One region of the Plantactinospora sp. CNZ321 genome, then DNA from elsewhere that is predicted to be linked to it. Evidence: riboswitches for the same ligand, from Rfam matches in the RefSeq annotation. Region 1 holds a riboswitch; the other holds the start of a gene.
The links. Region 1 has a riboswitch for thiamine pyrophosphate ahead of thiE (thiamine phosphate synthase). Riboswitches for the same ligand answer to the same signal wherever they lie in the genome.
Positions count from the first base shown of each region.

Region 2: linked by a shared signal. The riboswitch ahead of EV371_RS05120 (ECF transporter S component) and the one ahead of thiE (thiamine phosphate synthase) in region 1 are both predicted to bind thiamine pyrophosphate.

Region 1 covers NZ_SHKQ01000001.1:2,505,764-2,512,091, reverse strand. Annotated here, with positions in the region: partial or broken gene thiO (glycine oxidase ThiO) at 1-1,080, opposite strand, end outside; partial or broken gene thiE (thiamine phosphate synthase) at 1,182-1,799, opposite strand; TPP riboswitch at 1,794-1,904, opposite strand; gene EV371_RS11240 (PDDEXK family nuclease) at 2,360-3,325, shown strand; gene EV371_RS11235 (aldo/keto reductase) at 3,395-4,342, opposite strand; gene EV371_RS11230 (glycosyltransferase family 2 protein) at 4,635-5,582, shown strand; gene EV371_RS11225 (glycosyltransferase family protein) at 5,579-6,328, shown strand, end outside.
Region 2 covers NZ_SHKQ01000001.1:1,173,186-1,179,513, reverse strand. Annotated here, with positions in the region: gene EV371_RS05135 (IS701 family transposase) at 1-1,118, opposite strand, end outside; gene EV371_RS05130 (CbiQ family ECF transporter T component) at 1,254-2,054, opposite strand; gene EV371_RS05125 (ABC transporter ATP-binding protein) at 2,051-3,586, opposite strand; gene EV371_RS05120 (ECF transporter S component) at 3,612-4,202, opposite strand; TPP riboswitch at 4,279-4,386, opposite strand; gene EV371_RS05115 (SIS domain-containing protein) at 4,518-5,267, shown strand; gene EV371_RS05110 (DUF6328 family protein) at 5,407-5,913, shown strand; gene EV371_RS33290 (hypothetical protein) at 6,138-6,314, shown strand; gene EV371_RS05105 (sigma-70 family RNA polymerase sigma factor) at 6,311-6,328, shown strand, end outside.

The DNA of each region.
Region 1 (6,328 bases):
TTGGCCGAACCGGGCCGGCGACAGCGACGCGAGTGCCGGATCGGGCACTCCGGTGGCCAGCAGGTCGGCAACCAGGTCGGCGGTGAGCGGGGTGAGCACGATGCCGTGCCGGAAGTGCCCGGCCGCGACCACGAGTTCGGGCCGGCCGGGCAGCGGGCCGAGCAGCGGTGCGTTGTCCGGCGTCCCGGGACGCAGCCCGGAACGCGCCTCGACCAGCTCGTACTCGGCCAGTTCCGGGATCACCTCGGTGGCGGACCGGAGCAGGTCGAGTACCGCCCCGGCGGTGACGTCGAGGTCGGCGCGCTCCTCGACGGTCGCCCCGACCACCACCTCGCCATCGGTCCTCGGCACCAGGTAGACGTGTCGGCCGTCCGCGTGACCCCGGATCACGTGCCGGAAGCCGGGTGCCGCGCCGCCGGGCGCGCGCAGCCGCAGGATCTGCCCCTTCACCGGCCGAACGGGCAGGCCGGTCAGCGCCGCCGTACCGCAGCCGGCCGCGACGACCGTCGCCGTCGCGTCCAGCTCCGCGAGGTCCCGCACCGGCCGGGACACCATGGTCACCCCGGCGCGTTCGACGGCGACCCGCAGCGCGGCGACCAGCCGGCGCGGGTCGACCTGGTGGTCGCCGGGGGCGAGCGCACCGCCGCGCAGCCGGGTGGCCAGCAGCGGTTCGCGGTCCCGCAGCTCCGCCGGCCGCAGCGGGGTCACCGGCAGGCCGAGATTCCGCTGGTACGCCCAGAGCCGCTCCGCCTCGGCCAGGTCGTCGGAGGTGAGCGCGACGGTCAGCGTCCCCTCGGTCCGGTAGCCCAGGTCCCGCCCGGCGTACTCGGCGAGTTCGGCGGCGAACGCCGGCCACCGGGCCGCGGACTCGACCAGCAGTCCGGTCAGGACCCGCTCGCCGAAGTAGGTTTCGGCGACCGGGGCGAGCATGCCGGCCGCCACGTCGGAGGCGCCCGAGCCGGGCGTCGCGTCGTACACGCTTACCCGCATGCCCCGGGCGGCGCACCGCCAGGCGACGGCGAGCCCGATCGGCCCCCCGCCCACCACCGCGACGTCGGATGCCCCGCCCTCGCCTAGCATCCTTGCGCCCCCGCACCCCGACCCGACAACGACGAACTCCGCCGGGGTGCGACCCCCGGCGATGTTCCCCGTTCCGGGTGGGGTGGGGGCGGGGCGGCGCCGAGGCTGGTGAGGAGTGCGGCGGTGGCCCGGGCCGGGTCGGCGGCGGTGGAGACGGCGCCCACCACGGCGACCCCGTACGCCCCGGCGGCCATAAGCGCGGGCACCCGCTCCGGGGTGATCCCGCCGATCGCGATAACCGGTACCGGCACCGCCGAGGCGACCAGGCGGACACCCTCGGGGCCGATCGGCACGGGCAGCCCGTCCTTGGTGGAGGTGGCGTGGCAGGGGCCGACGCCGAGGTAGCTGGCACCGGCCGCGACCGCCGCCGCCCCCGTCTCCGGGTCCCGTGCGGTCGCGCCGAGCACGGCGGTCGGGCCGAGCACCCGGCGGGCGGCGTCGACCGGCAGGTCCCGGGCGCCGACGTGCCCGCCCGTCGCCCCGATCGCGAGCGCGAGATGCAGCCGGTCGTTGACCAGGCAGCTCGCCCCGACGGTGGCACAGCGGCCGGCCACCTCGACGGCAAGCTCGTACGCCGCCCGGTCGTCGGTGTCGTCCGCGACCCGAACCTGTACGACCAGTTCGGGGCCGGCGACCGAGAGGGCCGCCTCGACCACCGCGAGCGGGTCCCGCCCGGGCCGGGTGTCGGTGATGAGGTGAAGTCGTCCGATCGGTGGCACGGCAACGCTCCTCCCTGCGCCGGCATTACCCGGATCAGGTTCGACGGTCGGGGGCTCGACAGCCCCCCTCTCAGCCCGGTCCACCGGGCTCCCGTGGGTTACTTGTCGGCGAGCGTACGCGCTCGGTCACGGATCCGTAAAGAGCCGTGACAATTCACACAGTGTCCACACTCGACCACGTACCGCCCCGGTCATGCTGTCGGCCGACCACACTCACCTGGACACCAGAGGCGCTATCCGCACCGGTTAACGCCTCTGCTGTCCAGGTCAACCACGCATGACCGCCACGGCGTGCAGTGGGGCGGGCGGTGCGCGGGCGGGCAGGCGCGGGCGCGAGTGGGCAGGCGGGCGCGAGTGGGCGGGTGGGCTGGGCGGACGGGCGCGAGTGGGCGGGGCCGGCACGGACGGGGCCGGCACGGACGGGGCCGGCACGGACGGGGCCGGCACGGGCGGGGCCGGCACGGGTGAGCGGGCGGGCGTGGGTGAGCGGGCGGGCGTGGGTGAGCGGGTGGGCGTGGGTGAGCGGGCGGGCAGTGGGTGGTGGTGGTGAAGTGTGGCTGATGGGCGGGGCAGCGGAGCGGCGGGAGGTGCGGCAGGCTGGTGCGATGGCTCGTCCGCCCCGGGTACCGGCACAGCTGGCGTTCCTGCCGTTCTCCGCCCGCGCCGCAGTGGCGAAAGGGCTGGTCACCCGGAGCATGTTGCGCGGTCCGGCCTGGCGCCGGCTTCTCCCCGACATCTACGTCCACCGCGACGGCTACCGGGAGGACGACCATCGGATGTGGTGTGACGCGGCCGCACTCAGCCTGCCGTCGGGGGCGGCCATCGGCGGGTTGAGTGCCGCATACCTGTGGGGCGTCCATCTGCTCCCCCGGGACGCCCCGGTCACCGTGTTGGTGCCGGGTGTCACCCGGCCACGTCCGCGGCTACGGGTTCGCTACACACTCGCGAAACTCTCGCCCGGCGACGTGACCCGGTTCGGCGGCCTGCCGGTCACCACGCCGCTTCGTACCGCGTTCGACCTTGGGCGACGGCCGCCGCGTACCGAGGCGGTGGTGGCGGTGGACGCGCTGCTGAACCGCCGGCTGGTGAAGCGCGCCGCCCTCACCGACTACCTCGCCGCGCGCCCCGGCTGGCCCGGGGTACCGCTGTTGCGGGAGGTGCTCGGCCTGGCGGAACCGCTCAGCGAGTCACCGATGGAGACCCGGCTCCGGCTGCTGCTCGTCGACGCCGGTCTGCCGGTACCGACCGCGCAGTACGACGTGTACGACGGTCGCGGACGATTCCTGGGCCGGGTGGACCTCGCCTATCCCCGGCTGCGAATCGCGCTGGAGTACGAGGGTGACCACCACCGCGAGCGGGCACATTTCCGCCACGACGTCGCCCGGCTGAACGATCTCCGCGCCGCCGGCTGGGCGGTACTCCGCTTCACCGCCGACGACGTCCTGCGCCATCCCGCCCGGCTCGTCGCCCAGGTGGCCCAGGCCGTGCGGGAACGCCTCCCGTCACCTGGACACCAGATGCGCTAACCGGTCGCGGTAACGCCTCTGGTGTCCAGGTCGACGCGCTGGGACCGGCGGCGGGAGGGACGCTCGGGGTCAGAGGAGGGTGCGGAGGGTGATGAGGTCGTCCGGGGTCGGCTGCCAGCCGCCGGCGTTGGCGTTGGCGCGTACCTGGTCGGGGGTGGTGGCACCGGCGATCACCGAGGTCACCGCCGGCTGGGCGGCCAGGCCGCCGATCGCCACGTCGAGCAGGGAGCGGCCGCGCTCGGCCGCGTACTTCTCCAGCGCCTCGATGGTGTCCCACGGGGCGGAGGCCAGCCGGGCGGCGTACCTCGGGCTGCTGCTGGCGAGCCGGCTGTCCGACGGCGGCTGGGCGCCCCGCTTGTACTTGCCGGTGAGCAGCCCGTCGGCGAGCGGGAAGAACGGCAGCAGGCCGAGCCCGAAGTGCTGGGCGGCCGGCACGACCTCGGTCTCCACGCCCCGGTTCAGCAGGCTGTACTCGTTCTGCGCACTGATGAAGGGCGTCAGGCCGCGGGTGCGCGCCGTCCAGGCGGCGTCGGCGATCTGCCAGCCGGCGAAGTTGGAGTTGCCGAGGTAGCGGACCTTACCGGCCCGGACCAGATCGTCGAGCGCGTTCAGGGTCTCCTCGATCGGCGTACCCGGGTCGGGCTCGTGCATCTGGTAGAGGTCGATGTGGTCGGTGCCGAGCCGGCGCAGTGAAGCCTCGACCGCCCGGGCGACGTAGCGCCGGGCGCCCCGGGCGCCGTGGTCCGGTCCGTTCATCCCCGACATGCTCATGCCGAACTTGGATGCCAGCACGACGTCGTCCCGCCGGCCGCGTAGCGCGGCACCGAGCTGCTCCTCCGACCCGCCGTGCGGTTCGCCGTAGATGTCGGCGGTGTCGAAGAAGTTGATGCCGGCGTCGAGGGCCGCGTCGACCACGGCCCGGGTACCGGCGGCGTCGAGCTTGCGGCCGAAGTTGTTGCACCCGACTCCGACGACGGACACCACGAGCCCGGAGTCGCCCAACCGGCGATAGGTCATCTCAGTCACGAGATCAACCCTATGCCGCCGTGGTCCGCCCCGGACTCCGCACCGGAGTTCGCTCACCCGGCCAGGGGACCACCATTCAGGAAAACAATTCGACGACGATTCGCGTCTGTAAAACAGAATGAGACGCTGGCGCGTCGCGCGCGAACCTCGAAAACTGCTATATCGTGGGCGCGGAAATGGCGACCGTGGCAATAACCCCCGTGCCGTCCAGGTCGCCGCGCGAGGCGTCGAAAGGCGGGTTCACATGGCGGTGAACGGCCGGTTCGACCGGCCTGGCACGGAGATGTCCGTCGTCCCCGCCCAGGTCAGCCGGGAGAGCAACGCGCCGGTAGAGGTGACCGTCGTACTCCCCTGCTACAACGAACAGGCGCACGTACTGGCGGAGATCGAGCGCATCTGCGCGGCAATGGACGACAGCGGCCTGCATTACGAGCTACTCGCGATCGACGACGCCTCCACCGACGGCACGTTGGAGATCCTGCGCGAGGCGACCGCCCGGTTCCCCCGGCTCCGGCTGCTGGCGTTCCACCGCAACGGCGGTTCGGGCACCGCGCGCCGGATCGGTACGGAACAGGCCCGCGGCACCATCGTGGTGTGGACCGACGCGGACATGACCTACCCGAACGAGCGGATCCCGGAGTTCGTCCGGCTGCTGCTCCGGGACCCGCACGTCGACCAGGTCGTCGGCGCCCGCACCAGTGAGCAGGGCAGCCACAAGCTCCTCCGGGTACCGGCGAAGTGGCTCATCCGCAAGATCGCCGAACGGCTCGCCGGCACCCGCATCCCCGACCTCAACTCCGGGCTACGGGCCTTCCGCCGGGACGTGTCCCTGCCCTACCTGCGACTACTCCCGCCCGGCTTCTCCTGCGTCACCACCATCACGATGGCGTTCCTGCACAACCAGCACGACGTGCACTACCTGCCGATCGCCTACGCCCGCCGGTCGGGCTCGTCGAAGTTCCACTTCGTCCGGGACGCCTACCGCTACCTCCTGCAGGTGCTCCGGATGGTGATGTACTTCAACCCGCTCAAGGTGCTGATGCCACCGTCGCTGCTGCTGCTCACCGTCGGCTCCGGAAAGATCGTGTACGACCTGGTCGCGCATCCGGTCCGGATCGCCACCAACACCGTGCTGCTGCTCTGTGCCGGCCTGATCGTCGGCGCGGTGGCGCTGCTCGCCGACCTCATCGTGCGGTCCAGAATCGACTGGCCGCCCGGAAACCGCTCGTGAACGACGCGGTGTCGGCCGCCGCCGCGCTGCTCCGGGTCCGGGGCATCGGTCCCCGGGTCCGGAATTCGGTCGCCCGGGTTCGCCAGGTCGGGCCGGCACCGCCCGCCGGCCGTCCGGCGATGCCCGACGACAGTCCGTCCGGTCCAGACCCGCGCCGGGTCGATCGGCGGGATCCACGCCGGGTCGATCGGCAGGGCTGGGCCGGCGTCGCCGCGCTCACCGGTCTCGTCGCGCTGACCTGGCTCCCGCTGCTCGGTATGCCGTTCGGCGACGACCACCTGGGCCGGATCATCGGCCGGTACGCGCTGCACCTGCGGAACCTTCAGGAGCAGGGCATTCTCGGCTCGCACTTCGGTGCCGACTGGCTGCCGTACGCCTCGGCGCCGTACGCGCACCACCCCCCGCTGTTCAACCTCCTCACCGCGCTGACCGGCCTGCTGCCCGGCGACGGCGAGTACCAGGTGTGGCTGCCGGCGTACCTGCTGGCCCTGCTGATCATCCCGGCCGGCGCCGCACTTCTGCGCGGGCTCGGCCTGCGCTGGTCGGCCACCCTGCTGGCAGTCGGCCTGATGGTGGCCACGCCCTTCTACTGGGTCTACAGCCCGCTGATGTTCGACCTGGGACCGATCCTGGCCCTCTCCGCCCTGGTGGTACGGCTGCGTGCCCAACCCGATCCGGCCCGTCGGCTCGTGGTCGCGGCCTGCGTCGCCGCGCTGCTCACCACCCTGGTCTCCTGGCCCGGTGTC
Region 2 (6,328 bases), 1.3 Mb from region 1:
GCCCCCTTTAGTTCCTCGGCGCGGATGACCGCCAACCAGGCCAGGGCCAGCATCGACAAGGTGATGTGGGCGTACCAGCCCCGCCAGGTACGCACCTGGTAGTGGTCCAGGCCCGCCTCCTGCTTGGCCTGCTTGAAGCACTCCTCGACCGGCCACCGTCGCCCCGCGACCCAGACCAGCGTCGCGAGGGTGGTACGCCTCGGCGCGTAGCAGATGTAGTAGGCGATCTCGGTCGGGTCGCTGACGCTGCGTCGGGCCAGGAGCCAGTGTCCACGCCCGGGCGCCCACCACGACCGGATCGGCACCCTGGCCCAGTCGTAGACCCGCGGCCCGTGCGCGCCGTCTCCACAGGACAGACGACGCCAGGCCCTGTCCGGTAGCTGCGCGACGATGCTGTCGACCCGGCCGTGCCCGATCCCTCGCGCTGACACGTCGTCGTTGCATCGGGTCGCCACCACATGGAACACGTCCCGCTCCTCCAGCCACACCCGCAGGTACTTGGCCTGCCCGAACGCCTCGTCGGCGGTAAACCAGGTGAACGGCACCTCCGCCTCGATCGCACGTTGCAGCATGTCGATGGCGACGCGTGGCTTGGTCTGCAACTCGACATCGCCGGGCACCCCCGCAGCACGGCACCGGTCCCGATCGGTGGTCCACGACTCCGGCAGGTACAGATGCCGGTCGATCAACGCGTGCCCGGTCGGAGCGACGTAGGCCAGGAACGTGCCGATCTGGCAGTTGTCCTTCTTCCCACTCGTCCCGGTGTACTGCCGCTGCACCCCCGCCGACCGGGTCCCCTTCTTGACGAACCCCGTGTCGTCAGCGACCAGCACCGCCCCGGTATGACCCAACCGCTCGACCACGTAGTCGCGGATGTCGTCGCGTACCCCGTCGACGTCCCAGTCCGCGCGACGCAGCAGACGCTGCATGCCGTCCGGGCTGCTCTCGCCGGCATGCTCGGCCAACGTCCAGCCGTTCTTACGTTCCAGGCCGGCGACGAGCCCGCCAACGTACCGGCCAACCCGCTCACGCGGCTCCGACCTGGAAAAACGCCTGCCTACCTGATCCAGCAACCCATCAAGCTCGTCCTGCCACGACACGACATCAACGTACGTCACACAAAATCAACGCGCGGGCAGCGGAAACGCAACTGCAAGTGCCGTTGCAGTATTAGGACTTGTAGTGGCCCGACCGGGCTGGCTGGTACCGCGCCGCCCGGCCCCACCGACTCGACCGCCACGGAACTCGGGCTGTCAGCCGACCAGTGGCCGGAAGGTACCGAGCGCGACGCTGACCGCGAGCGCCCCGCCGGCCAGCGCCACCGCCCCGAGGATGAGTGCGGCATCGGCCGCGGTGAACCGCTGTCGGCGCGCCGACGTACGCGGCGTGCCCGAGTCGAAGCCCCGCGCGTCCATCGCGGTGGCCAACCGGGTACCCCGGCGGATCGCCCCGACCAGCAGGGCGAACCCGGTCGAGCCGAACAGCCGCAGCCGGGCCAGCGGGTTCCGTCCGGCGTCGACGCCCCGGGCCCGCCGGGCCAGGGTCAACATCCGCCACTCCAGGCCGAGCAGTGGCACCAGCCTGAACGCCGCCAGCGCCCCGATCGCGAACCGGGGCGAGGCCTTGACGTTCTGGATGAGCGCGTCCGTCAGGTCGGTGGGATCGGTGGTGGCGAAGACGAGTACGCCGGGTAGCGCCACCGCGATCACCCGCAGTGCCATCCCCAGCGCGGTGGCCAGTACCCCGGTGGTGATCTCCACCGGCCCGACCAGCCACAGCAGGCTGCCGGTCCGCTCGGCGGCGAAGAGCACCAGGGTGCAGAGGATGCCGAGGGCGCTGAGCAGCAGCGGCCAGGCCCGGCGGGCCAGTTCGGTGTACCGGACGCCGAAGAGTGGCACCACGGCCAGCTCGAACCCGATCGCCACCGCCGGGGCCACCGGATCGACCGTGGCGATCAGCGCCACCGAGACGACCAGCGCAGCGGCGACCTTGGCCACCGGATTGCGCCGGGCCAGCGCCGCGTGCGGGGCGGCGATCGGCTGGTACGGGATCATCGGTCCCGCCCGGCCGATCCGGTGCCGGCCCGCTCCACCGGCCGCTCCGACGCGTCGTCGCCGGGCCGTCGGGGTCGCTCCGACGCGTCGTCGCTGGGCTGCCGGGGTCGCTCCGACGCGTCGTCGCGGAGCCGGAGCGTCCGGTCGGCGAGCGCGGCGACGAAGTCGGCGTCGTGGGTGACGGTGACGATGCCGTGCCCGTCGTCGCGCAGCTCGGCGAGCAGCTCGACCAGTTCGAGCCAGGTACGTCGGTCCTGGCCGAAGGTCGGCTCGTCCAGGATGAGCAGCCGGGGTGCGGTGGCCAGCGCCGTCGCCACGCTCAGCCGCCGCGCCTGGCCGCCGGAGAGGGTGTACGGGTTGGCCGCCGCCAGCCGGTCCAGCCGGAGCCGGGCCAGCAGCTCGTCCACCACCGACCGGACCACCGCCTCCGGCCGACCGGCCCGACGCGGCCCGAGCGCCAGCTCCTCGAAGACGGTGGTGCGGACGAACTGGTGCTCCGGGTCCTGGAAGACCGAGCCGATCCGGTCGGCCAGCACCGGTGCCCGCCACCGGTGCGGTGCGGTGCCGGCGTGCCGGCCGGCCAGTATCTCGGTGGCCGAGAGCCGGCCGGCGCCGGGCCGGAGCAGCCCGCCGAGCAGCAGCGCCAGGGTGGACTTGCCGGCACCGTTCGGGCCGAGCACCGCGAGCGCCTCGCCGGCACGTACCCGCAGATCGGTGCTTGCCAGCCGGGGTGGCAGGCCGAGCCGGTCGGCGGCGAGCAACACCGCACCGGGACCGCTCGTGGACCGGCGCGGTGCCGGCGGCGGCCCGGGCACCCAGACCCCGGCGGCGGCCAGCTCCGCGCCGTGTGCCGCGAAGACCTCACCCGGAGCGCCGTCGGCACACACCCCGGCACCCGGTTCGAGTACCACCACCCGGTCGACCAGCGGCAGCGCCTCCGACACCCGGTGCTCGACCAGGATCAGCGTGGTGTCGTCGTCGACCGCCGACCGGACCGCCTCCCGGACCAGCGCGGCGCCGGCCGGGTCCAGGTTGGCGGTCGGCTCGTCCAGCAGCAGCAGCCCGGGCCGCAGCGCCAGCACCCCGGCCAGGGCGAGCCGCTGCTGCTCGCCGCCGGAGAGCGCGGCGGTGGACCGGTCCGGGCCGTACGGGAAGCCGACCCGGTCCAGCGCCTCGGTGACCCGGTGCCAGATCTCCTCCGCCGGTACCCCCCGGTTCTCCAGGCCGAACGCCACGTCGTCGCCGGAGCGGGCCATCACCAGCTGGGTCTGCGGGTCCTGGAAGACGATGCCGACCCGCTCCCGGGCCTTGCGCGGATCGAGCCCGTCGATCTCGACGCTGCCGGACTGCTCGCCGGAGTCCTCGGCGAGCAGTCCGGCCAGCGCCGCGAGCAGGGTGCTCTTGCCGGAACCGGAGGCGCCGAGCAGGAGTACCCGCTCGCCGTGCCCGATCCGCAGGTCGACGTCGCGGACCGCCCAGGCCCGACGGCCGGCGTGCCGCCAGCCGAAGCCGCGTAGCCGCACCTCGCTCACGACGTCACCACCGGGTTCGCGCCGCTCACACGGCGGTGCGGTCGCGGCCGGCCGGGAACCGGTCCAGCACCCCGGTCTGGGCCAGCGCCCGGGTCAATGCCCAGCCACCGGCACCGGCCACGATCGCCGAGCTGAGCACGGTGAGGAGGAAGACCGGCAGCCGGAAAGAGTCGAAGTCGTGCTCCGAGTAGTAGCGGATCTGGTCGAAGATGGCGGCGGCGAGACCGGCCAACAGACCGGAGCCGACCGCGACCGGCAGCCGGAACGAGCGGTAGCGGACGGCGAGGAAGGCCGCCTCGGCGCCGACGCCCTGGGCCAGTCCCTGGATGATCGCGACGGTGCCCCACTGGCTGCCGAGCAGCACCGAGACGAAGGCGGCGAGAAACTCGCAGTACAGCGCCGCACCCGGCTTGCGGATCACCAGGCCGCCGAGTACTCCGGGCACCAGCCAGATGCCGTAGATGAGCGCCTGGGCCGGCGGAAAGAAGGTGAAGGCACCCTCGGTGGCGCTCCAGACCAGGCTCCAGGCCCAGAAGATGACCCCGAACGCGACCGCGATGACCGAGGCGACGATGATGTCGACGGTGCGCCATCTGGCGGTGGTGGACGAACTCATGAGCATGCCTCCCAGTCACGTGGTGGACCAGGAAAGACGCACGCCGCAACCCGGGACTGCCCGGACTGCGGCGCGGCTGGAGACTCGACCGAACTCCCTGCGCTGGCATTACCCAGATCAGGTTCGAGGGTCTGCGGGTGTGTCACCCGCACTCTCAGCGCTGTGCGCTCCCCTGTCGGATGTGCTGTTGTTCCGCAGACGGTACACCGGATACCGCCGCGCCGACAGCGTGCGACCGGCGGATGTGGCGGCGCGCACGATCCCACGGGATAGGCTGGATGGCCCAGATCAACATCTCGAAGGGACGCGTGCGGCGTGACACTGAGCCCCGAGGGCTATCTCGACCTGGTCACCGAGACGATCGGGCGGGTCGCGGCCGCTGCCCGCGACGGCGTACTCCGGGCGGCCGACCTGGTCGGCGACGCGCTGCGGGCCGGTGGAGTGGTGCAGGCGTTCGGCACCGGCCACTCGGAGGCGCTGGCCATGGAGATCGCCGGACGGGCCGGCGGGCTGGTCCCGACCAACCGGATCGCGCTGCGGGACCTGGTGTTGCGCGGCGGCGAGCCGGTCGACATCCTCGGCCCCACCCTGGAGCGGGACCCGAGCGTGGCCGGCCGGCTCTACGAGCTGACCCCGATCGACCCTCGGGACGTCTTCGTGATCGCCTCGAACTCGGGGGTGAACGGCACGATCGTCGAGTTCGCGTCGCTGGTCAAGGAGCGCGGCCACGGGCTGATCGCGATCACGTCGCAGCAGCACTCCGCACGGGTGCCGTCCCGGCATCCGTCCGGACGCAAGCTGAGCGACCTCGCCGACGTGGTACTCGACAACGGCGCCCCGTACGGCGACGCGGCGTTGCCGCTGCCCGGCGGCGGTGCGGTCGGTGCGGTGTCGTCGATCACCGCCGCGCTCCTCGCCCAGCAGGTCGTGGTGGAGGTGGTCCGCCGGCTGGTCGAGGCGGGGGAGAAGCCTCCGGTCTACCTCTCGGCGAACATCCCGGACAGCGACGAGCACAACGACACCCTGGAGGCCCGGTACGCCGGCCGGATCCGCCGGGGCGGCTGACCCCGGCACCCCGACTCCGGCGCCGCCCGGATTGTCTCCCTTACCGCTTCCGGGTCACCGTCGAGGCTTCCTCGCGTTTCGGGTACGGCCGGTCAGGGCACACTGCTGCCACATTCGACCGGAAGCGGAGGTGGCCCGGGTGGCCGTCGAGACGGAGAAACAGCGTTGGCAGCGCAACTTCGCCGACCTGTTGCAGGAACTGCGGGTGGCGCAGACCGGCGTGCAGATCCTGTTCGCGTTCCTGCTCACCCTCCCCTTCAGCAGCGGGTTTCCGCGAGCCACCACGTTCCAGAAGGACATCTACATCGTCGCGTTGCTGTCGGCGGCGGCCGCCACCGCACTGATCATCTCGCCGGTCGCCTTTCACCGGGCGCTCTTCCGGCAGGGGCGCAAGCCGGAACTGGTCCGGTTCGCGCACGGCATGGCCAGCGGCGGGCTGGCCTTCATGCTGATCGCGATGGTCAGCTCGGTGCTGCTGATCACCGACTTCCTGCTGCCCCGGCCGCTGGCGTTCGTGCTCACCGGGCTGGCCGGGGTCTGGTTCCTGACCTTCTGGGCCGCGCTGCCGTTCCTGCGCCGCAACTGGGGCGAGGCCGACGAGGACGACGACGAGCCGCCGGAGGCCCGCCCCGACGCGATCGACTGAGGATGCCGGCCGATCGCCACCTCATCACCGCGCGTAATCCATACTCGACAGTACATGTGCTCGCCCGATCGGCCTGTCTACTGTGGCCGATCGGAGGAAATGCCGCACGTGGTCGCCGCTTTTTTGATCATTGACATCTTCACCCTGGCGGGTCGCCCCCTACGCCAAGGCGCTTGACGGAGAGTTATACCCGGAACGACAACTACGGACCGCGAGAGGCGAGGATGAGCGACGTTCTGGGGGGACTGTCGACCGGTGGCTCGGTGGCAGTACCGGTGGGTCTGATCCGGTCGACCGGCGGCGGCTCGACCGACCTACGGGTCCACGCGCGGGACCGCGACGGGCACCGGGTCGGGGAACTGCGCAGCCTCCGTCGAACAGACGGGGGCGAGGCGGCGTGAGTGGGGACAACGCG